DNA from 3 places in the Microbispora sp. H10836 genome. Region 2 is predicted to be linked to each of the others. Evidence: predicted binding sites of a transcription regulator. Region 2 holds the regulator's gene; each other region holds the start of a gene.

Evidence for each region. Region 2 encodes LexA, which represses DNA repair genes until DNA is damaged. Its sites were predicted from a motif close to TCGAACANNTGTTCGA; they were not measured.
Region 1: recA (recombinase RecA) is a predicted target of LexA. The motif match lies at 3,386-3,401, and genes of this name have one in related genera.
Region 3: ruvC (crossover junction endodeoxyribonuclease RuvC) is a predicted target of LexA. The motif match lies at 2,205-2,220, and genes of this name have one in related genera.

Annotation. Positions count from the first base shown of each region.
Region 1 is NZ_JABBWU010000001.1:797,420-802,919, reverse strand. Features, by position in the region: gene HHX30_RS03710 (ATP-binding cassette domain-containing protein) at 1-551, shown strand, start outside; gene HHX30_RS03705 (ABC transporter permease) at 548-1,633, shown strand; gene HHX30_RS03700 (hypothetical protein) at 1,653-1,928, opposite strand; partial or broken gene HHX30_RS03695 (RNA-guided endonuclease InsQ/TnpB family protein) at 1,979-3,225, opposite strand; gene recA (recombinase RecA) at 3,567-4,691, shown strand; gene recX (recombination regulator RecX) at 4,700-5,500, shown strand, end outside.
Region 2 is NZ_JABBWU010000015.1:121,749-127,248, forward strand. Features, by position in the region: gene HHX30_RS26275 (vitamin B12-dependent ribonucleotide reductase) at 1-2,591, opposite strand, end outside; gene nrdR (transcriptional regulator NrdR) at 2,712-3,176, opposite strand; gene lexA (transcriptional repressor LexA) at 3,608-4,324, shown strand; gene HHX30_RS26290 (MalY/PatB family protein) at 4,411-5,500, shown strand, end outside.
Region 3 is NZ_JABBWU010000009.1:61,298-66,797, forward strand. Features, by position in the region: gene ruvB (Holliday junction branch migration DNA helicase RuvB) at 1-817, opposite strand, end outside; gene ruvA (Holliday junction branch migration protein RuvA) at 897-1,517, opposite strand; gene ruvC (crossover junction endodeoxyribonuclease RuvC) at 1,514-2,134, opposite strand; gene eis (enhanced intracellular survival protein Eis) at 2,259-3,422, opposite strand; gene HHX30_RS18000 (YebC/PmpR family DNA-binding transcriptional regulator) at 3,493-4,245, opposite strand; gene pdxT (pyridoxal 5'-phosphate synthase glutaminase subunit PdxT) at 4,250-4,840, opposite strand; gene HHX30_RS18010 (MarR family winged helix-turn-helix transcriptional regulator) at 4,926-5,351, opposite strand; gene HHX30_RS18015 (alkaline phosphatase) at 5,438-5,500, opposite strand, start outside.

The sequences.
Region 1 (5,500 bases), on a different contig from region 2:
CGGCCGCCCTGCTCGAGCGGCTCGGGCTGGTGGAGCGGCGCGACGACGCCGTCGAGGCGCTGTCGCTCGGCAACCAGCAGAGGGTGCAGCTCGCGGTCGCGCTCGTCCACGAGCCGGCGGTCCTGATCCTCGACGAGCCGTTCTCGGGCCTGGATCCGCTGGCGGTCGACGCGCTCGCGGAGGTGCTGAAGGACCGCGCCGCCGCGGGCGTGCCGGTGATCTTCTCCAGTCACCAGCTCGACGTGGTCGAACGGCTCTGCGACTCGGTCGGCATCATCTCCGCGGGCCGCATGGTGGCACACGGCCCGGTGGCCGAGCTGCGGGAGCGGGAGGGCCGCGGGGTGCTGCGTGTCGTGGTCAGGGACGCCGCGCCCGGCTGGGCCGACGGGCTGCCCGGTGAGCTGACCCGGGAGGGCGACCGCGACGTCCTGCTGTGCGAGGAGGGCGACGACCAGGTCATCCTCCGTACGGCCGTCGGCGCGGGCAAGGTGGAGCACTTCGGCCGCAGGCAGCCCACGCTGGCCGAGATCTTCAGGGAGGCGGTGGCATGAACGGGCTGATGCTGGTGGCCCAGCGGGAGATCCGCACGCGCGTCAGGACGAAGTCGTTCCTGATCAGCCTGGCGGTCAGCGCGGTCCTGGTGGCCGCGCTCGCGTTCCTGCCGAAGGTCCTGGGCGGTGGCGACACCTACGACGTGGGCGTCGTGGGGAACGCGCCCGCGCCCGTCGCCCAGCTGGCGTACTCCCGGTTGCCGGACGAGGCGGCGGCGCGCAAGGCCGTGATCGACGGGGACGTCGACGCGGCCCTGATCGACGGCGGCAAGGTCCTCGCGAACGGCGAACTCGACCAGCGGCTCGGGCTGATCCTCGAAGCCGCACACCGGGACGCCCAGATCAAGGCGGCCGGCGTCACGATCACGCCGTTGCAGGTGGAGTCGGTCGGCGCCGACGCCGAATACCAGAGCGTGCGCACCGGGCTCGCCACGCTCCTCGTGATGGTGCTGTTCTTCCTGCTCATCTACAGCGCGATGTACGTCGCCATGGGCGTGGTGGAGGAGAAGGGCAGCCGGATCGTCGAGATCCTGCTCACCTCGGTGCGTCCCTGGCAGCTCCTCGGCGGCAAGATCGTCGGGCTGGGCGCGCTGGGACTGATCAATCTCGCCGTGATCATCGTCGTCGGCCTCGCGGTGTCCTTCGCGACCGGCTTCACGGCCGACCTGCCGCCCGGAATGGCGGGAATCCTGGTCAGCGCGATCGTCTGGTTCGTGCTCGGCTACGCCTTCTTCTCGGCGCTCGCCGCCGCCTTCGGCTCGCTGGTCTCGCGGCAGGAGGAGCTCAACAGCGTCCTGACGCCGATGACCACGCTGATGATGCTCACCTACGTGACGGCCTACTTCGCCGCCCTCGAGCCCACCGGCACACTCGCGCGCGTCCTGTCGCTCGTGCCGCCGTTCTCCTCGATGGTCATGCCGGTGCGTACGGCGGCCGCGGACGTGCCGCTGGGGGAGATCCTCATCGCCGGAGTGCTCATGGTCGTGGCCGTGGCCGCCGTCCTGCTGGGCGCGGCCCGCGTCTACCGGCGGGCGGTGCTCCGCACCGGCGCCCGGGTCAAGCTGGGCGAAGTCGTCCGCTGACGGGCCGGGCCCGGGAGGGTCAGGGGTGCCCGGAGAGCGTCCGGCTGATCATCTCGGCCGCACGGCCGGGGTCGTCGGCGCTCTCCTGGCCGCCCGGGGCCCACAGGAACATCCATCCTTCCCTGGCGGGCGTCGCGAAGACGATCGTCCGCCTGCCGGTGCCCGGGTGCCGGACGGACAGGACCGGATCGTCCGTGCCGAGCAGGCGCGCGGCGAGACCGTGTTCGGGGAGCCGCGCCGCGAGCGCCGCGAGGTGGATCAGGCGCTGTCCGCTGTAGTCGCCGGTGCCCGTCACGTGGCCCCTCCAGCGGGAGATCCAGCTTTGGCTACAAGGATCGTCCCAGGTCAGCGAGCTGGCAACCATGGGGAGGTAACGCCCAGGAATTTGACTTCCTCCCGGCCCTGAAGGACCTGGATTCCCGCCCTCACGGGCTGGGCTTCCTGCTTCACCGCCGACCGCCGAGGGAGGACCCTTGCGGACTTACGTCAGCTCCACAGGCAGACACCGCTCGACCAGCGGCCAGGATGTTCTTGGCGGCGTTGACGTCCCGGTCGTGCCGGGTGCCGCAGTCCGGGCACGTCCAGTGCCGTGTGGACAGAGAGAGTTCGGCGAGCAGGTGCCCGCACGCGCTGCACGTCTTCGAGCTGGGAAACCAGCGGTCGATCACGACCAGGCGCCGCCCGTACCGCTGGGTTTTGTATTCGAGTTGGCGGCGGAACTCGCCCCACCCGCAGTCGGAGATCGCCCGGGCGAGGTGCCGGTTGCGGACCATGCCTTTGACGTTGAGGTCTTCATCACGATCAGGTCGTGGTCGCGGACCAGCCGTGTGGAGGTTCGGTGCAGGAAGTCGGCGCGGGTGGTGTGGGCGCGGGCGACCTTCGCCCTGGCCTTGGCCCGGTTGGCCGATCCGCGCTGCTTGCGGGCCATTCTGCGCTGGTAGCGGGCCAGGTTTTTGGCCTTGCGCTCCAAATGGCGCGGGTTGGAAATCTTCTCACCGGTGGACAGCACGGCGAAGTCGCTCACGCCGAGGTCGACCCCGATCTGGCCGCCAACGGCGGGCAGCGGCTCGGGTCCGGTTGCAGCCTCCACCGTCAGGGAGGCGTACCAGCGGCCGTCGTTGTCGCGGGAGACGGTTACCGTGGTCGGGTTGATCGTGGCGGGGTCGACCTCCGGCCAGGACCACACGAACTCCAGCGGGCCGTCCATCTTCGCCAGGTGCAGTCGCCCGTCGCGCCAGCGGAACGCGCTGCGTGTGTAGGTCGCGCACTGGCGGCCATGCCGTGACTTGAACCGCGGATACTTGGCGCGTCCGGCGAAGAAGTTCACGAACGCCCTGTGCTGGTGCCGCAAAGCCTGCTGCAACGGGACGCTGGAGACCTCGTACAGGAAGTCGTGGCCGCCGTCGCGTTTCAGCTCGGTCAGGTACCGGTCGGTGTGCGCATAGGAGGTCTTCACTCCCTCGGTGCGGTAGCGGGCCCTGCCGCCACGCCAGGACGGTGGTCCAGACCAGGCGCAGGCAGCCGAAGGTGCGGTTCAGCGCCGTCGCTTGTTCGGCGGTGGGGTAGATCCGCACCTTGTAGGCCGTACGCATGTTCGCATTTTACGAGCGCTTTGCCTGGCTGTCAGTGGAAGGAGCAAATCATGAGCGCTTGGCGCTCTGGGCTGTCCCGGCTTCGCCGGGCCGCCACTCGCAGGGTCCGGACTCCTCCCCTGAAGCTGAAGGATCGGATTTCCTCCGGATGATCCGGTGATCGAACAGTCGTTCGGCTATATTGGACTGGTCGCCTCCGGGGTGCGCGCCGTCAGGTCGCCGGGGCGCGGCAGACTCCCGGCCCGCCTCCCTGGCGGTGTGCGGGAAGCTCCGGAAAATGTCGGTGGCACCCCGTAGCTTTTCGGTGACCGAGCAGACGACCACCCTCCAGGGGGCACCCAATGGCAATCAACGACCGCGAGAAGGCCCTTGAGACCGCCCTCGCGCAAATCGAGCGGCAGTTCGGCAAGGGCACCGTCATGCGCCTCGGAGACGACGCGCGTGCCCCGATCGAGGTCATCCCCACCGGTGCGATCGCCCTCGACGTCGCCCTCGGCATCGGCGGCTTCCCCCGTGGCCGGATCGTCGAGGTGTACGGCCCCGAGTCCTCCGGTAAGACGACGGTCGCCCTGCACGCCGTGGCCAACGCCCAGAAGGGCGGCGGCATCGCCGCCTTCATCGACGCCGAGCACGCCCTCGACCCCGAGTACGCGAAGAAGCTGGGGGTCGACGTCGACGCGTTGCTCGTGTCCCAGCCGGACACCGGTGAGCAGGCGCTCGAGATCGCGGACATGCTGATCCGCTCCGGCGCCGTCGACATCATCGTGATCGACTCGGTGGCGGCCCTCGTGCCGAAGGCCGAGATCGAGGGCGAGATGGGCGACAGCCACGTCGGCCTCCAGGCCCGGCTCATGTCGCAGGCCCTGCGCAAGGTCGCCGGCGCCCTGAACCAGACCCGGACGACCGCCATCTTCATCAACCAGCTCCGCGAGAAGATCGGCGTCATGTTCGGAAGCCCCGAGACCACCACGGGTGGTAAGGCGCTGAAGTTCTACGCGTCGGTGCGGCTCGACGTGCGCAGGATCGAGACGCTCAAGGACGGCACCGAGCCGGTCGGCAACCGGACCCGGGTGAAGGTCGTCAAGAACAAGATGGCCCCGCCCTTCCGCCAGGCCGACTTCGACATCCTCTACGGCATCGGCATCTCCCGCGAGGGCGGCCTGATCGACATGGGCGTCGAGCACGGGTTCGTGCGCAAGGCCGGCGCCTGGTACACGTACGAGGGCGACCAGCTCGGGCAGGGCAAGGAGAACGCCCGCAACTTCCTGAAGAACAACCCCGACATCGCCAACGAGATCGAGAAGAAGATCAAGGAGAAGCTCGGAGTCGGGCCGCGGCTCGACACGCCGGGCGAGCCCGCCGCCGCTCCGGCGGCGCCGCCCGCTCCCGCGTCCGGCCGGGCGCCCGCAGCTGCGGCCGGCCGGGGCGGCAAGGCGGCCGCCACGCCCAAGCCGGGTGACGTCTGAGCGCAGGCATGAGGCGTGAGGAGTCCCCCCGCCCGGAGGGCGAGATCGGGCCGGGGGACTGGAACTCCGGACCCTGGGGACCAGCCGAAGAGCCGCCCGGATCCGCCGAGGACGCGTCCGCGACGATCGCCGCCCTGCGGGCGGAGATCCGCAGGCGCTCCGGTGGTGCTTCGGGCCGGCGCGGTGGTGATGGCGCCGAGGGCTTCGGCGACACCGGGGGTTTGGGCGGTGCCGAGGGCTTCGGCGGTGCCGGGGACGACACCGCGGGCTCCGGCGGGGGCGGTCTCTGGGAGCGTGACGCATCGGGCCGGGAGGATCCCGGGCCCGGACGCCGGCGTCAGGGGCGCGGCAGGCGGCGCCGGGGAGACAGCCGGGGAGACAGGGGTGAGCCGCGCCAGCGGTCCGGAGGGTGGCTGCCCGACGGGCCGCAGGAGGGCACCGCGGCGAGCGAGGGGCCGCCGGCCGACCCGGAGGCGGTGGCCAGGGCCATCTGCCTGCGGCTGCTGACGATGGCGCCCAAGACCCGGGCCCAGCTCGCGGAGGCGTTGCGCAAGCGGGACGTGCCCGAGGAGGCGGCCGACGCCGTGCTGGAGCGGTTCTCCGAGGTCGGGCTCATCGACGACGAGGCGTTCGCCGCCGCGTGGGTGAGCTCCCGGCACGCCGGTCGCGGCCTCGCCCGCCGCGCGCTCGCCCAGGAACTGCGGCAGCGCGGCGTCGCGGAGGAGACGGTCAAGGACGCCGTCGGGCGGCTCGATCCCGACGAGGAGACCGAGACCGCGCGCAGGCTGGTGGAGCGGAAACTGGCGGCC
Region 2 (5,500 bases):
TGCGCGGCCCGCTCGGAGGCGGAGAAGATGCCCAGGGCCGCCCGGTCCTCGTACGGCAGGTAGTCGAGCGCGAGCCGCCGGAAGATGTAGTCCATCACGGACTGCGCCATCCGGACGTCGGGGTCATCGGTCATCCCGGCCGGCTCGAACCGCATGTTGACGAACTTCTGCACGTACGTGTCCAGCGGCACGCCGTACTGGAGGCCGATCGAGATCGCCACGGAGAAGGCGTCCATCACGCCCGCGAGGGTGGAGCCCTGCTTGGACATCTTGAGGAAGACCTCGCCCAAGCCGTCGTCGGGGTAGGACGAGGCGGTCATGTAGCCCTTGGCGCCGCCGACCGTGAAGCGGGTGGTGATGCTGGGCCGCTGGTTCGGCATCCGCCGCCGGGTCGGCCTCGCGACCTCGACGACCTGGACGACCGGCTCCTTCTCCGCGGTCTCCGGGGAGGCCTCCTCCGGGGTCTTCTTGGCGATCGACAGCGGCTGCCCGACCTTGCAGTTGTCGCGGTAGACGGCCAGGGCCTTGAGACCGAGCTTCCAGCCCTGCAGGTAGACCTGCTCGATGTCGTCCACGGTGGCCGACTCGGGCAGGTTCACGGTCTTGGAGATCGCACCGGACAGGAACGGCTGGACGGCCGCCATCATCCGGACGTGGCCCATCGGGGCGATGGCCCGCTCACCCATCGCGCAGTCGAACACCTCGTAGTGCTCGGGCCGCAGGCCGGGGGCGTCCACGACGTGGCCGTGCTCGGCGATGTACTCGACGATGGCCTCGACCTGCTCCTCGAGGTAGCCGAGCCGGCGCAGCGCCCGCGGGATCGTCTGGTTGACGATCTGCATCGAGCCGCCGCCGACGAGCTTCTTGAACTTGACCAGCGCCAGGTCGGGCTCGATGCCGGTGGTGTCGCAGTCCATCATCAGGCCGATGGTGCCGGTCGGGGCGAGCAGCGACGCCTGGGCGTTGCGGTAGCCGTTCTTCTCGCCGAGCCGCAGGCACTCCTGCCACTGCCGGGTGGCCTCGGCGTGCAGGGCCCTGTCCATGTCCTCGAGCGTGCGCAGGTCGTCGTTGGCCGCGGCGTGCTTGCGCATGACCCGCTTGTGCGGCTCGGCGTTGCGCTGGTAGCCGTCGTACGGCCCGACGATCCCGGCCATCTCGGCCGAGCGGCGGTAGGACACGGCGGTCATCAGCGAGGTGATCCCGGCCGCGACGGCCCGGCCGCCGTCGGAGTCGTACGCGTGGCCGGTCGCCATCAGCAGCGCGCCCAGGTTGGCGTAGCCGATGCCGAGCTGGCGGTACGCCCGGGTGGTCTCGGCGATCTTCTGCGTCGGGAAGTCGGCGAAGGTGATCGAGATGTCCATCGCGGTGATGATCAGCTCGGTGACCTTGACGAAGTTCGCGACGTCGAAGCTGTCGTCGTCGCGCAGGAACTTCAGCAGGTTGATCGACGCGAGGTTGCACGAGGAGTTGTCCAGGTGGACGTACTCCGAGCAGGGGTTGCTGGCCGTGATGCGCCCGGTCTCGGGGCAGGTGTGCCAGTCGTTGATCGTGTCGTCGTACTGCACGCCGGGGTCGGCGCACTCCCAGGCGGCCTGGGCCATCTTGCGGAACAGCGAGCGGGCCTCGACCTCCTCGATGACCTCGCCGGTCAGCCGGGCCCGCAGGCCGAACTGCCCGCCGGCCTCGACGGACCGCATGAACTCGTCGGAGACCCGCACCGAGTTGTTGGCGTTCTGGTACTGGACGGACACGATGTCCTTGCCGCCGAGGTCCATGTCGAACCCGGCGTCGCGCAGCGCGCGGACCTTGTCCTCCTCGCGCGCCTTGGTCTCGATGAACTCCTCGATGTCGGGGTGGTCCACGTCGAGGACGACCATCTTGGCCGCCCTGCGGGTGGCGCCGCCCGACTTGATGGTGCCGGCGGACGCGTCGGCGCCGCGCATGAAGGAGACCGGGCCGCTGGCCGTGCCACCGCTGGACAGCAGTTCCTTGGACGAGCGGATGCGGGAGAGGTTGACCCCGGAGCCCGAGCCGCCCTTGAAGATGACGCCTTCTTCCTTGTACCAGTCGAGGATCGACTCCATCGTGTCGTCCACGGCGAGGATGAAGCAGGCGCTCACCTGCTGGGGCGAGCGGGTGCCGACGTTGAACCACACCGGCGAGTTGAAGCTGAAGATCTGGTGGATCAGCGCGTGCTTGAGCTCGTGGTCGAAGATCTCGGCGTCCTCCTCGGAGGCGAAGTAGCCGTGCTCGACACCGGTCCTGGTGTAGACGCCCACCACCCGGTCGACGAGCTGCTTGAGACTCGACTCGCGCTGCGGGGTGCCCACCGCCCCGCGGAAGTACTTGGTGGTGACGATGTTGGCCGCGTTGACCGACCAGAAGTCGGGGAACTCGACGCCGTGCTGCTCGAAGTTGACCGAGCCGTCCCGCCAGTTCGTCATCACGACGTCGCGCCGCTCCCAGCGGACCTCGTCGTACGGGTGGACGCCCGGGGTGGTGAAGACGCGCTTCATCTTCAGGCCCTTGCGCGGGCGCTTGCCCCCCCGGCCCCCCGTACCCGATACGGTGCCGCTCACGGTCTCCGTCATGACTTCCCCCTCCCAGGGCCCGATGGAGCCCCTCCTCCGGACCACGCTCGTTACAACCACATCGTCGCGCCGCGCCGTCGCGCGCCGCCGCCCGCCTCGTCCCGGTCCCCCGGAAGGCGCCTACTCCTCGCCCTCCGGGCCGTGGGCCGCGCGGAGCCGCTCGATCTCCGCCTCGAAGTCCGCCAGCGTCTCGAAGCTGCGGTAGACCGACGCGAAGCGCAGGTACGCCACCTCGTCGAGGTCGCGGAGCGGACCGAGGATGGCCAGGCCCACCTCGTGGGAGGCGATCTCGGCCGCGCCGGTGCCCCGGATGCTCTCCTCGACCCGCTGCCCGAGCTGGGCGAGGGAGTCCTCGCTGACCGGGCGTCCCTGGCAGGCCCGCCGCACGCCGGCGACGACCTTCTCCCGGGAGAACGGCTCGGTGACCCCGCTGCGCTTGCTCACCATCAGCAGCACCGTCTCCTGGGTGGTGAACCTGCGCCCGCATTCGGGACAGGTGCGCCGGCGACGGATCGCCGCCCCGTCCTCGGCGGCGCGGCTGTCCACGACCCGCGTGTCCGGGTTGCGACAGAACGGACAGTGCACTCCATCGCCTCCCTGAACGCCCATCCCGAACACAAGGTGTGGTGAACTTACACCGGTGTGACTACTAGATGTTGTGGTCCAACCGTAGAAGTGCCCGACCTTGAACGCAAGTCGAAGCGGCCCCGGGAGGGGAAGTGCCTGTTCGGCGCGCGTGTCGCACCTCTGGTCACGGCCGCATCACCTGCCCCGCCGGCCGCGAGACAGACCCTTTACGGCGCTTTTCCTCCGCGATTTCCGCAAGGCTCTGACCTGGACGTACATCGACCCTGGAAGATCGGGTAAATCGAACACGGGATCGATCGAACTCCCGTACGATGATGTGGACGGCGAGATCGGCGATTTCGCTGGATATCGAACAATTGTTTGACGGTGATCTTGAATCGCGGTACGGTCGCTCTGTGCGACATGAGGAACACGGATTGAGAGGTGGCATCGTGGGTGACCGTAGTGAGCAAGCGGATGGCGTCAGCGACCTCGCGGTTCGCAGGCGCGACTCGCTTGGCCTCACCCCCAGGCAGCGGAAGATCCTCGAGGTGATCCGCGACTCGGTCCAGCAGCGCGGCTATCCGCCGTCCATGCGGGAGATCGGGGAGGCAGTACAGCTGACGAGCACCTCCAGCGTGTCGCACCAGCTCACGGCGCTCCAGCGTAAGGGCTACCTCCGGCGTGACCCGCACCGCCCCCGCGCCCTGGAGGTCCGGCTGCCCGGAGAGCCGGTGCTGTGGGTGGATCCGGACGCCACCACCGAGGAGGAGGCCGGGTTCAACCGGCCGACGGCCGCGTACGTGCCGCTGGTCGGCCGCATCGCCGCCGGTGGTCCCATCCTCGCCGAGCAGAGCATCGAGGACGTGTTCGCGCTGCCCAAGCAGCTCGTGGGCGAGGGCACGCTGTTCCTGCTCCAGGTCTCCGGCGACTCGATGATCGAGGCCGCCATCGCCGACGGCGACTGGGTCGTGGTGCGGCAGCAGCCGGTCGCCGACAACGGCGACATCGTGGCCGCCATGATCGACGGCGAGGCCACCGTGAAGACGTTCAAGCGCAAGGACGGGCACGTGTGGCTGGTGCCCCACAACCCGAACTACGAGCCGATCCCCGGTGACGAGGCAACCGTGCTCGGCAAGGTCACGGCCGTCCTGCGCAAGCTGTAGCCGCGTCGCGCCCCGCGGCACCCAGCACCGCGGGGCGCGACGACCGCCTTTCCGGTAGTCGCTAATCGGCAATTAGGGTGAGTCGGATGAAACTCGACTCGCTGTCCCTGGATGCGGCCCGCCGCCGTGACGGAATCAAATGGGCCCACGCCGCGTCCGGCGTCATCCCCGCCTGGGTCGCCGACATGGACTTCCCTGTGCCCGAGGCGGTCACGGAGGCCATCGCGAGACGCGCCGCGACAGATCTCGGCTATCCCGCCTGGCTGGACGAGCCGACCGCCGGGCCCCTGGCGGAGGCGTTCGCCGAGCGCATGGAGGCGCGGTACGGCTGGCGAGCCGATCCGGCCCGCGTGCGGTCCTACACCGACCTCAACCAGGCCCTCCAGGTGCTGCTGCACGTCATGACCGACCCCGGCGACGCCGTGGCGCTGCACGTTCCGGCCTACGACCCCTTCCTCGCCACCATCACCGGGATGAACCGCCGCCTGGTGCCCATGCCGCTGACGGCCGACGGCAGGTTCGAGGTCCCGGGCGAGCCCGTCCGGGTGCTCCTGCTGGTCAACCCGCAGAACCCGTCGGGCCGCTCGTTCACCCGTGAGGAGCTCGAGGCGGTCGCCGCGTACGCCGACCGGCACGGCACGCTCGTGATCGCCGACGAGATCCACGCCGACCTGACGTACGCCCCGGCCCGCCACATCCCGTTCGCCACGGTCCTCCCCGAGCGCACGGTCACGCTGACCTCCGCCAGCAAGGCCTTCAACATGGGCGGCCTGCACTGCTCGGTGGCCCACATCGGTGCGAAGGACGTCAGGGACGCGCTCGGCCGCCAGCCCGCCCACATCTACGGGGCGCCCAGTGTCCTCGGCGTGGAGGCCACGGTGGCCGCGTGGCGGCACGGCGACGCGTGGCTGGAGGAGGTGCTGGCGATCCTGGACCGCAACCGCAGGCGCATCGCCGAGCGGCTCCCGTCGGTCGGCTACCGCATGCCCGAGGCCACCTATCTCGCATGGCTCGACTTCGGCGTGCCCGACGCGGCGCGTTTCCTGGAGCGGGAGGCCCGGGTCAAACTCAACCCGGGCCCGAACTACGGAGGCGGCGACACCTTCGCCCGCCTCAACTTCGCGACATCGGAGGCGATCCTGGAGGAGATCCTGTCCAGGATCGCCGCCGCGCTGA
Region 3 (5,500 bases), on a different contig from region 2:
GCAACGCGTCGAGCACGGCCCGGTCGAGCCGGTCCAGCCCCTCGGCGTCGACCTCGTACAGGTTGAGCGCCGCCGCCGCGACATCCATGGTGATCACGCCTTCGGCGCGTACCTCGGCGAAGTCGCGCACCCGCCGCAGCAGGCGGTTGGCGATCCGGGGCGTCCCCCGTGACCGGCGGGCGATCTCATGGGCGCCCTCGTCCGGCAGCTCCACCGACAGCAGCCGGGCGGAGCGCCGCAGCACCTGCTCGAGCTCGGCCACCTCGTAGAAGTCCATGTGCGCGGTGAAACCGAACCTGTCGCGCAGCGGCGCGGGCAGCAGCCCCGCCCGCGTGGTGGCCCCGACCAGCGTGAACGGGGCGATGTCGAGAGGGATCGAGGTGGCGCCGGGGCCCTTGCCGACCACGATGTCGACCCGGAAGTCCTCCATGGCCAGGTAGAGCATCTCCTCCGCCGGGCGGGCCATGCGGTGGATCTCGTCGATGAACAGGACCTCGCCCTCGGTCAGCGTGGACAGGATCGCGGCGAGGTCGCCCGCGCGCTCCAGCGCCGGACCTGAGGTCATCCGCAGCGGCGCGCCCAGCTCGGAAGCGATGATCATGGCCAGCGTCGTCTTGCCGAGCCCGGGACCCCCGCTCATCAGGACGTGGTCGGGCGGGCGGTTGCGGCGCAGGGCGCTCTCCAGCACCAGCGAGAGCTGCTCGCGCACCCGGCCCTGCCCGATGAACTCCTCCAGACGCCGGGGACGCAGCGCGGCCTCGATCGCCCGCTCGTCGCCCTCGGGTTCGGGCGACACGAGATCCCGCTCGAAGCTCACTCGACACCATCCGCTCGGCCTGCCGGGACCTGTCCGCTTCCCGGTGAAAATTTCATCGAACCATCAGCCCGTCACACGGTCACCGCACGCTCAGTGCGCGCAGGGCGGACTTCAGCAGCACGGCCACCTGCGGGGCGCGGCCGGCCGCGACCTCCGCCTCGGCCTCCGCGGTCACCGCCGCCACCGCCTCGTCGGCGTCGCGGGACGAGTAGCCCAGCCCCACCAGCCCGGAGTGGACCTGGTCGCGCCAGGCCGGCGCGGCGGCCGAGCCGTTCAGCGCGGCGTCGACGGCCCCGGCCGGAGTGCCGAGCTTGTCCTTGAGTTCGAGCACGATGCGCTGCGCGCCCTTCTGGCCGATGCCCGGCACCATCGTCAGGGCCTTGATGTCGGCGCTCGCCACCGCGACGCGCAGGGCGTTGGGCGCGTGGACCGCGAGCATGGCCAGGGCCAGGCGCGGCCCGACCCCGCTGGCCGTCTGGAGCAGTTCGAAGACCGTGCGCTCGTCGTCGGAGGCGAAGCCGTACAACGTGAGCGAGTCCTCGCGAACGACGAGCGAGGTGGACAACCGGGCGGGTTCGCCGACCCGCAGCCCCGCCAGGGTCCCCGGGGTGCAGTGGACGAGCATCCCGACGCCGCCCACCTCGACCACGGCGCTGTCGGCCCCGATCGCCGCCACCTGCCCCGCCACGGATGCGATCACCGCGTGCTCCCTCCCCGGTCCGTACGCCCGGCCGCGACTTCGCCGGGCGTCCCAGTCCTACCAGAGGCCCCAGAGCCCCCAGTGCCAGTGGCGCCCGCACCGCCGTGACGGGCCCTGGCCAGGGCGTCGGCCAGGCGGTGCTGCACGCCGCCGCGCCAGACGTGGCAGATGGCCAGGGCGAGCGCGTCGGCGGCGTCCGCGGGCTTGGGCATGGCGTCGAGCCGCAGCAGCCGGGTGACCATCGTGCCGACCTGCTTCTTGTCGGCGTTGCCGTTGCCCGTGATGGCGGCCTTGACCTCGCTCGGCGTGTGCAGCGCGACCGGCAGCCCCCGCCGGGCCGCGCAGACGATCGCGACGGCCGACGCCTGGGCCGTCCCCATGACCGTGCGGACGTTGTGCTGGGCGAAGACCCGCTCGACGGCGACCGCGTCCGGTCTGATCTCGTCGAGCCAGCGCTCGATCTCCGCCTCGATGACGACCAGCCGGGACCCGATGTCGTCGTCGGCCGGGGTGCGGACCACCCCCACCGACAGCAGACTCAGCGGCGCGCCGGGACGGCCCTCCACGGCGCCGAGACCGCACCGCGTCAGCCCCGGATCCACGCCCATCACCCGCATCTGGGGCAACCGCACCGGCACGCCTCCCTGATCCCGGCCGGCGCAGCCACCGCACCTCACCGCCACTGCGCCGAACACCTGTTCGGCCGGTCACTCTATCGCGATCAGCGGCGGCGCGGGCGTGTCAGAAGTAGTCGATCATGTACGCGGCGCAGCCGAAGGCCGCGTCCAGCGCGTCGTCGGCCTCGGGAGAGCCGCCGGTCAGCAGGCCGGCGCGGCGGAGCGTGGCCGTGGGCACACCGGCGAACAGCGCGGACATGCCGCCGATCGTGAGCCGGGTGCTCTCTCCGGGCGCGGTGTCCCGGCGCGTCGCGGAGCCCGAGCCCCCGTCCACCCGCAGCAGCCACGCGCCCGTGTTGCCGGCGCGCCGGGAGTCGGTCACCTCGACGGGGATCTCGACGGACAGCCCGGCGGGGAAGCCGCGCCCCCCGACCGCGCCGGGCAGGTCGATCAGCCGGAACATCCACCGGGTCTGGGTGACCTCGTCCTTCGACCGCTCCCGCAGCATCCAGAGCACCGGGTCGGCCGGGTCGACGCAGGCGGTCACCGACTTCGCGACGGACGAGGCGCTGCCGACCATCGACCACAGCGCCCGGGCCGTCGCCTCCGACTCCGCGAGCAGGTTGTCGACCTCGATGTCCCCGTCGTTCCACCGGTAGACGACGAACCCGTCCTCAGCCAGGTAGCAGAAGTCGTCGTCGTCCTCCAGCCACAGGCGCCAGGTCCGCTCGTCGAAGGTCAGCGGCCCGCTCGCGCGCGTGGCGGCGTGCACCCTGCCGATCAGGGCCACGAGCTCGGCCGCGTCGGACGGGCCCATCCGGCGCAGCTTGACCGCGCCGCCGGGGTCGCCCACCGTACGCAGCGCCTCGGCGGGCAGGGTGATCCGCTGGAGCACGCCGGCGTGCTCGTAGCCCGCGCTCCGGTACAGCGGCGTGGTGGCCGGGTACAGCGCGGAGACGGCGTGGCCGAGCTGCGCGCAGCGCTCGATCACCGCGTCCATGAGCGTCCGGCCCACTCCCCTGCCGCGGTCCTCCGGCGCCACCGTCACGCCCGCCACGCCGCCCATCGACTGCGGGCGGCCGTGCCACCACTGGACGTACGGGTTGATCCTGGCCGTGCCGACGAGGCGGGTGCCGTCGAAGGCGCCCAGGTAACGGCCCTCGGGCAGCATCGGGGTGACGAGCTTGCGCCACATCTGCGCGCCGTCGCCGGACAACGGGCCGAAGGCGCGCCTGCGGGAGTCGAGGACGGCGTCAAGGTCGTCGCTCGTGAGATGACGGATTTCCACAGCAGGCCAGGCTATGCGGGCGCCGTCGGCCGCTGCCACCGGTTTTCCGCCCCTCTGTCCGACTTCGGCGTCAGGCCTCGACCTTCTCCATGACCTCGTCGCTCACGTCGAAGTTCGCCCAGACGTTCTGCACGTCGTCGCTGTCCTCGAGCGCGTCGATGAGCTTGAAGACCTTGCGGGCGCCGTCCTCGTCGAGGGGGACGTTGAGCGTGGGGACGAAGCTGGCCTCGGCCGACTCGTAGTCGATCCCCGCGTCCTGCAGCGCCTTGCGCACCGGGATGAGGTCGGAGGCCTCGCAGACCACCTCGAAGTTGTCGCCGAGGTCGTTGACCTCCTCGGCCCCCGCGTCGAGGACGGCCATGAGCACGTCGTCCTCGGTCAGCGACCCCTTGGGGACGATCACGACGCCCTTGCGGTTGAACATGTACGACACCGAACCGGGGTCGGCGAGCGAGCCGCCGTTGCGGGTCAGCGCCACGCGCACCTCGGACGCCGCGCGGTTGCGGTTGTCGGTGAGGCACTCGATGAGGACCGCGACGCCGCCCGGGGCGTAGCCCTCGTACATGATCGTCTGCCAGTCGGCGCCGCCGGCCTCGAGGCCGCCGCCGCGCTTGCGGGCCCGCTCGATGTTGTCGATCGGGACCGAGTTCTTCCTGGCCTTGGTGATGGCGTCGAACAACGTGGGGTTGCCGTCCGGGTCGGGCCCGCCGGTCCTGGCCGCGACCTCGATGTTCTTGATGAGCTTGGCGAAAAGCTTGCCGCGCTTGGAGTCCAGCGCCGCCTTCTTGTGCTTCGTCGTCGCCCATTTGGAGTGGCCGGACATTCGCCTAGAGCTCCCTCACCATTTCGACAAAATACGAGTGCACCCGCGCGTCGCCGGTCAGCTCCGGATGGAAGGACGTCGCGAGCAACGGTCCCTGTCGGACCGCGACGATCCTATCCCCAGCTTCGGTGCGGCCCAGCACCTCCACGTCGGGCCCCACGGACTCGACCCAGGGCGCGCGGATGAAGACGGCCCTGATCGTCCCGCGCGCGGCGAAGTCGAGGTCGGCCTCGAACGAGTCGACCTGGCGGCCGAAGGCGTTGCGGCGGACCACCATGTCGATGCCGCCCAGCGTCTCCTGGCCCTCGATGCCGCCCCGGATGCGGTCGGCCAGCATGATCATGCCGGCGCACGAGCCGTAGGCGGGCATGCCCTCCTTGATCCGCAGCCGCAGCGGTTCGAGCAGCTCGAAGGCGGTGGCGAGCTTCCAGATCGTGGTCGACTCCCCGCCCGGGACGACCAGCGCGTCCACCGCGGCGAGCTCCTCCTGCCTGCGCACCGGCACCGCGGTCGCGCCCGAATCCTCCAGAGCGCGGATGTGCTCGCGCACGTCGCCCTGCAGGGCGAGCACGCCGATCTTGGGTGCGGACGTCACGGTTTCCCTTCCTGTGGTGACCCTGTTCAGGGTATGGCCGCGGTCTTGCGCGCCCAAAACGATAAATCAGACGCTCCAGGGAGTGTCAGACGCGGCCCAGCTTGGCCAGGGCGGGAAGGGCGCGGGCGATGGCGGAGCGCTCCTCGGGCGTCAGCGCGCCCAGCCGGCCGGACAGGTAGGCGACCCGCGCCCGCCGTACGGCCCGCAGGCGGTCGCGGCCCTCGCCGGTCAGCTCGACGGTGCGCACCCGCGCGTCGGAGGCGTCGGTGCCCCGCGCGACCAGGCCGGCCTCCTCCAGGCGGTTGACCTGCACGGTCATCGTCGGGAGCTGCACACCGTGCTCCTCGGCCAGCTCGGTCATCCGGCGCGCGCCGTCCTCCAGGGAGCCGAGCACGGAGTACTGCTGGCTGGTGACCGGCTGCCCCGCCGTCGTACGGCGCAGCAGCATCACGATGTGGCGCAGCTCGCGCGACAGGGCCTCGGCTAGCCGCCCGGTGTCGTCGGTCGTCATAGCAGGTCACGATAACGGTGGCCGGGCCGGAACAGACGAAGCGGGCGGCGCCCCCGAAGGGGACGCCGCCCGCCGGGGCACGTTTGTCAGGGGCGCTCGGTCTCCTGCCGCACGGTGTCCTCGACCGTGATCGCACGCCGCGCCGCGAT